One region of the Niastella sp. genome, then DNA from elsewhere that is predicted to be linked to it. Evidence: riboswitches for the same ligand, from Rfam matches in the RefSeq annotation. Region 1 holds a riboswitch; each other region holds the start of a gene.
The links. Region 1 has a riboswitch for cobalamin ahead of ACJ751_RS28660 (TonB-dependent receptor plug domain-containing protein). Riboswitches for the same ligand answer to the same signal wherever they lie in the genome.
Positions count from the first base shown of each region.

Region 1 (2,205 bases):
AAGGAAGGCGTTAATTTGTTAATGGTCTTGGCGGCTACCCCGGTTTTCACCTGGTCATTGATAGTAGTAAGCAATGCAGCACCATTCAACTGCCAAAGCGGGCGAACGTAATTGATGGCAAGGCCATTCCAAAAGCTTTTACGGGCGGGATACACAAAATCAGGCATATTGGAATTGAGCTTCGAGTACGCGGCATCTGAAGCCGCTGATACAGTCAGATGCTCCTGTATAAGCTGACTAAGGGCTGCACTGAAATAGTATTCATATTGCGTGTAACGATTATCCAGGCCGCCTGCATTGTTCAAATAATCGGGATCAATGTATTTGGTATAACTCCGGCTGGCTTTTGCCGATACAAGCAAGCCCGTGCTATTATTATTGAAAGATTTCCGGTACCGGCTTTGTATATAATAATCATTATTCCACAAGTGTTGCACCGACCGTTCATTATAAAAGATCACTACCCCCGGCAATCCCCTGCTGCTAGTATACCCCGACAGCTTCACCTGCCAGGTAGCGCTGTCGGCAAACTGTTTAAACAGGTTTACTTCTCCCTGAAATGATCGCAGTTCCGCATTCTCGCGTTTGGTGTTCAGAGAAGAACTGCCATTATCGATGTGATAAGGATAATTTCCTTTTGAGAAAATGCCTTCTGCATTTACGCCAATGGCCATTTGTTTGGGCAATACCCGGTTCATACCTGCCGAGGGTTGCCATAAACCAAAGGAGCCCGCTTTCATCCCTGCCTGCCAATGATTGCGTTGCAGGGCTTCGGTTGAAAAGGACAATGTATTAATAGAGAGCATGGCTGCTGATCCATAAGCCCGTGCGGGCTGTAACATAGTTTGTGCATTCGCCTGTTGCAGATCGATGCTTTGTACAAAGGTCACTGAGTACTTACTTAGATCTATTTGCCCCGCCTGCGCATCAGACACGGGTATACCATCGTAATTGACGCCGGTATTTTGTGCGCCAAGGCTTCTTACCGAAACGGTCTTTAATCCGCCAGCGCCTCCATAATCTTTTACCAGTACACCGGAAAAGAAGCGGGCCGCATCGCCCACGGATGGCGCATTGAGCTGTTGCAGGGTTTGCCGGTTTAATGATTGCGCCGGCGTAATGGCCGTGAAGGTTTGTTTCTTTTTCTGAGAACCCACCGTCACTTTTTCCAGGACCTTTACAGTGTCTTTTTGTTGGGCAAAAAGCACAGCAGGCAACAGCAGCCCGGCCGCAATAAAAGCATATGTAATAAAAGCAGTCTTCAATCAATTGTTTTTGGGCGCAACAGGGAACAAACAGTAAAAACAATAAGTGAGGAGGCGCGAAGGCAGGCCTTTAATTGTTTTTACCAGCTTCTTCCACGAAAGCCGATAAATAAGCTTGCTATGGCAGGTCTTCTGGCTCGTTTCATTTGTTCAACACCTTCCCTCCCGACGTATCGGGAAGTGGTTTGCAGATTGAACAGTTGTGATTGATAGTACCATTCACGAAACTTACAGCTGCGGGACAGCCCCGGAATTACACCGGGTTCCCTTTTAATCCATCCCAACGTAGTCGGGAAAGAACCATAACAGGCGCAAATGTAGGGTAAATTTAGAAAATGTGGCTAGGAAGTTGACAAGTTAACAGGTTGACAAGTTAACAGGTAAGTAGAAGGTTTGGGTGAATAAAGTATGAGGTTGATAGAGTTGATAAAGGTCAACGCTGTCAACCCTATCAACTGGTTACTTACTTTGAAACCCTTACCTCAAACCTGTCCTTCAAACAGGTGTAGGGATCAATCACTTCATACACTGTTTTTGCGGCAGTTGGTTTCACGGTAATTGACCTGGTGGTTTCTTTGCTTTTGTTCCATTTGTAAGTACCGATAAAGGAGGCTTTCAGGGTGGCGGTCGCTCCTTTATTAACAGTAATGACTTCGTTCCTGTTTACATCTTTCATCATTACAAAATGGTCCCTGATCTTTCCGTCGGAGCAGATCCATTTCAACTCCAACCGGTTTTCATTTACCTCGAGCATGGAAGCGCCGCCAAGTTCATTGTAGGAATAGTACATGGCATTGTGCGGATAAGCAGCCTGCCTGGTGCCCATGGCGCCGGCTGAACCTGTAACCACATACACCGTTCCTCTGTTTGCCGAATCTTTTATATACGGACAGGAATTTGCACTGCCGTCATATAAAGCGGAGGAAGCGCTCAGGTTATG
Region 1 covers NZ_JBJMLX010000550.1:11,063-13,267, reverse strand. The annotation lists gene ACJ751_RS28660 (TonB-dependent receptor plug domain-containing protein) at 1-1,265, opposite strand, end outside; cobalamin riboswitch at 1,370-1,585, opposite strand; gene ACJ751_RS28655 (purple acid phosphatase family protein) at 1,729-2,205, opposite strand, start outside.

Region 2 (2,205 bases), on a different contig from region 1:
TCTCATCCAGCTTTTGTTTGGCAAAAGCCATCCAGTCTTTAATGTCGGCATCTAACGCAGTCTCACCTTCCAGGTCAACAGGCGAATGCAACAGGGAACAGGAAGGCGCCAGCATAAGGCGATCCTCTCCGATGACTGCTTTTGCTTTCTCTATCAGGGCCAGTGATTTGCTGTAATCGTTCTTCCAGATGTTACGGCCATCTACCACTCCTAACGATAATGACAGTTTGGGTGGCAGCGCTTTTACTATTTCATCCACCTGTTGTGGCGCCCGTACCAGGTCAATATGCAGGGCGCATACCGGCAGGTTCACGGCCAGGTTTGTGTTCTCCTGTAAGCCTTCAAAGTAAGTTGCCAGCAATATTTTCAGGTCGCCGCATTGTTTGCGTATCTCTTTATATGCATACTCAAATGCCTGCTTTTGTTTATCGGTAAGATCTGTTGCCAGGAAGGGTTCATCTATCTGCACCCAGATGGCGCCGTTCTCTTCCAGTTTCTTCAACACCTCAATGTATACAGGTAACAACTGCTTTAACAGGTCAATCCGGTCAAAGGGCTGGTTGTCTTTTTCTTTCCCTAACAATAAATATGAAACAGGCCCAATCAAAACTGGTTTAGGCGTAGTACCGGTTACGCGCTGGCATTCGTTGAATTCATGGAACAGCTTATCACTCAGTATGCGGAACTGCTGGCCGGCTGTAAATTCAGGCACAATGTAATGGTAGTTGGTATCGAACCATTTCGTCATTTCCATGGCGGTGATATCGAGGCCCTGTTGCTGATAACCGCGGGCCATGGCGAAATACAGATCAATCTCTGTATTTTCTTTGATATCGGTTGCCACAGGCGTATAACGGGGCGGAACAGCGCCCAGCAGCAACGACATATCCAGCACCTGGTCGTAAAAGCTGAAATCGTTACAGGGTATCATGTCGATACCGGCCTGCTTTTGCAATAACCAGTTTTCTTCCCTGATCTTTTTAGCGGTAAGAAATAATTCAGACCTGGTAATGTTACCTGCCCAGTATTGTTCACTGGCTTTTTTTAACTGGCGTTGCGCCCCAATACGGGGGAACCCAAGATTGTGTGTTAGCATACGCATAAAACATTTTGAGAAACATTAATGAATAGTATTAATGTCTTTACGTTTAATGTGTATGCTTTCGTGATAAAGTGTTAGAGAGAAACAGTTACAATGTGAGGTGCAAAGTGAGGTGATCAACTGTTCCTGACTGCTGCTTTTTAACCGCGAAAGCATTGGTCTCAATTTTCAGGCAAGTATCCTGGCTCGTTGTTTTGCTACATGCCTTCCCATACCATTGAGGTTGATACAGTGGCTTATTATGCAGCGCTGTGAGGCTATACCCCACTACAACATACAGTTGCGCGACAGCCCGTGATTCTCACACGGTTCCTTTTTAATTTTCTCCCGTTCAGGTCAGAAGAGAAACCTAAAAACAAGTGTTAAAGTAAAGAACTGAAGTGCAAATATAAGGAAATAAACAGGTAACCAATCCGTCAGCTGGAGGCTGACCCAATTGGCTAAGTCGTTTTAAGGATGTCTTACCCATGTTTCATCCCAGGGTCATCTTAGGGTTATCCTAAGGTTATCCTTAGGTCATCTTAGGGTTTAAACCCTAAGATGAGCTTAAGAAGACCCTAAGAGGACCTTAAGAAAACCCTGGGGCTACATAACTTTCAAACAACCAACACATAAAAAAAGAGCCCCCTTATGGAGGCTCTCTGTGTTCAATACTTGGTATATATTCGAGCTGTGAAGACTATGAGCTGCAGGTAACGCAACCTTCTTCCATAGTGCACACCTGGCCTTCTATTATCTCATCGTTGCTTTCACCTGATTTAGGTACTACAGGCTCCATTTGACGGCTGCCTTGTTTTTCAACGGTGAACTGCACCGCCTGGGAAGCTGCCTGTGTACGCAGATAATACATCCCTGTTTTCAAACCCACTTTCCATGAATAGAAGTGCATGGAGGTAAGTTTGGCCACAGTTGGATTATCAACAAACAGGTTCAGCGATTGCGACTGGCAAATGAATGCGCCGCGATCGGCCGCCATGTCAATCAAATGACGTTGTTTTATTTCCCATACGGTTTTGTACAACGCTTTGATCTCGGCAGGTATTTCATTGATACTTTGGATAGAACCGTTAGCAACAATGATCTTATTCTTCATGGTTTCGTTC
Region 2 covers NZ_JBJMLX010000573.1:14,088-16,292, forward strand. The annotation lists gene metE (5-methyltetrahydropteroyltriglutamate--homocysteine S-methyltransferase) at 1-1,096, opposite strand, end outside; cobalamin riboswitch at 1,256-1,470, opposite strand; gene ACJ751_RS29760 (ribonucleoside-diphosphate reductase subunit alpha) at 1,782-2,205, opposite strand, start outside.
Region 2: linked by a shared signal. The riboswitch ahead of metE (5-methyltetrahydropteroyltriglutamate--homocysteine S-methyltransferase) and the one ahead of ACJ751_RS28660 (TonB-dependent receptor plug domain-containing protein) in region 1 are both predicted to bind cobalamin.

Region 3 (2,205 bases), on a different contig from region 1:
CTTTTCACCACCCGGCACTGCAGAAGTATTGCCCTCTACCAGCATCATCAATACCGACCTGCAGGCGGAGCATGGGTTGAACTATGAGGCTGGTTTTAAAAGCAGCTGGTTACAACAACGCCTGTATGTGGAAGTGAATGCATTTTATTATGAGCTGCGCAATGCGATTGTGCAACGTCGTGACGCCAGCGGGGCTGACTATTTTACCAATGCCGGAAGTACCAAACAAAGGGGCATTGAGTCACAGCTCAGCTATCAGCTTTTACCGCATAAGAACCGGTTTGTAAACAACGCCCGCATTTGGGTCAGCCATACTTATAATAATTTCCGCTACCAGGATTTTAAAGTGGTTACCACCGATTATTCAGGCAACAAACTGCCTGGTGTACCAAAACATATGCTGGCTGCCGGTTTGGATGTTACTACCCGCCCCGGCTGGTATATTAACCTTACCTGGTTTTACAACGATGCCCTGGCATTAAATGATGCCAATACCGATATGGCCAGTTCCTATAACCTGGCTGGTGGCCGTACCGGGTGGCGCACATCATTGAGTAAATCAGTTATGATGGAGGTGTTTGGGGGTGTTGACAACCTGTTTGATGTGACCTATAGCCTGGGGAATGACATTAATGCCACCGGTGGCCGGTATTACAATGCCGCGCCGGGACGTAACTATTTTAGCGGCGTTTTATTCCAGTACAGGTTTTAATGGCCCTTTAATGCCCTGATTGACAAATTACTACCTGGGGTGTTGCTTTTTATCAATGTATTAAAAAAATATATTGATGATAGGGCAACACCCCCTATTTTTGTTGCGTAATTGGTTTCTCCCGACATGTTGGGAGGATGAAAAGGGAAACCGGTGCAAATCCGGTGCTATCCCCGTAGCTGTATGTTCTTCGTGAATCGGCAATCGTGAATCGTCAATGGCTCATGCAATTTTTGCATACCGACTATTTGCTACCTGTTGATTTTCGATCATTGAGTTCCCATGCCACTGTTGTATAAAGAAAAACAACGGGAAGGCGCTCAGCATAGAACAAGCCAGAAGACCTGCCAGTTGCAAATTGCATCAACGAGCTTTCGGGTGAAAGGCCGGGATGAAATCAGTCTTTACTGCATAAGACCATTTCATTTCCTTTTGGGCTTCTTCCCGTAAGTTCATCCTGAACTTTAAAATATAATTATACAAAAACAACACACTATGTCAGTTTTGAAGATCAATCCACGGAATGCCGTATTGCTGCTCTTTATATTGGTAACAGCAGCTTTGCGTTTATTGGCCTTTACCGGTTGGGGCCCGCTCACCGTGTTCACACCCATTGGCGCTATGGCTTTATTTGGCGGTGCTTATTTTACTGGTAATGTAAAACCGTTTGCTTTTCCTTTGCTGACATTGTTTGTTAGTGACCTGGTATTGTCGTTCACCATTTACGCTCCATTCCGCGATGGTTTATTGTACACCGGTTGGTTCTGGACTTATGGCGCCTTTGCCCTGATGACCATTGCCGGCAAACTGATCATTCGTGATATTACTATCAAAAATGTTGTGATAGCTGTTATTGTGTCCACCCTCATCCACTGGCTGGTAAGTGATATTGGCGGCTGCCTGATTGATAATAAATTCTCTTTGACAGTGTATACACAACGCCTGATCACTGCCATCCCATACGAATGGCGATTCCTGAGCGGAACAGCAATCTATAGTGCCATTTTGTTTGGAATGTTTGAATGGTTGCAGAGACGATATACCTCTTTACAGACAGCGCATTAATTGTTTCAGGTTACAGGTTACAGGTTTCAGGGTATATATAAAAGGCCTTGTAACCTGTAACTTGAAACCTGTAACTGTCCTTCCACTTTCTCATTTCTTATTCTTTATTTCTAATTCTTCATTACTATGATTGCGTCTTCCTTTCTCCCAGCTGCTACAAAAATGATCTATGATATGGGTTTGCAACACCTGTTACAAGGCATTACGTTTGAGTGCCCGCACGAGGCATTGGCAGAAAAACAAAAAGTAGTACGCTGTGTACTGGAAGGCAATAACTACAGCAGCACGGAGATAGATAAGATATTTTCGGCTTCCAAAGCACAAGGCAAAAGCCTGTATTATGTAGATGAAGAAGTGCTGAAGGCCATTTCGCCCGACGTTATTTTCACGCAGGATGTTTGTGAAGTATGCCAGATCGATACTGCCTG
Region 3 covers NZ_JBJMLX010000488.1:23,118-25,322, forward strand. The annotation lists gene ACJ751_RS25705 (TonB-dependent receptor) at 1-712, shown strand, start outside; cobalamin riboswitch at 808-1,079, shown strand; gene ACJ751_RS25710 (DUF6580 family putative transport protein) at 1,208-1,777, shown strand; gene ACJ751_RS25715 (ABC transporter substrate-binding protein) at 1,904-2,205, shown strand, end outside.
Region 3: linked by a shared signal. The riboswitch ahead of ACJ751_RS25710 (DUF6580 family putative transport protein) and the one ahead of ACJ751_RS28660 (TonB-dependent receptor plug domain-containing protein) in region 1 are both predicted to bind cobalamin.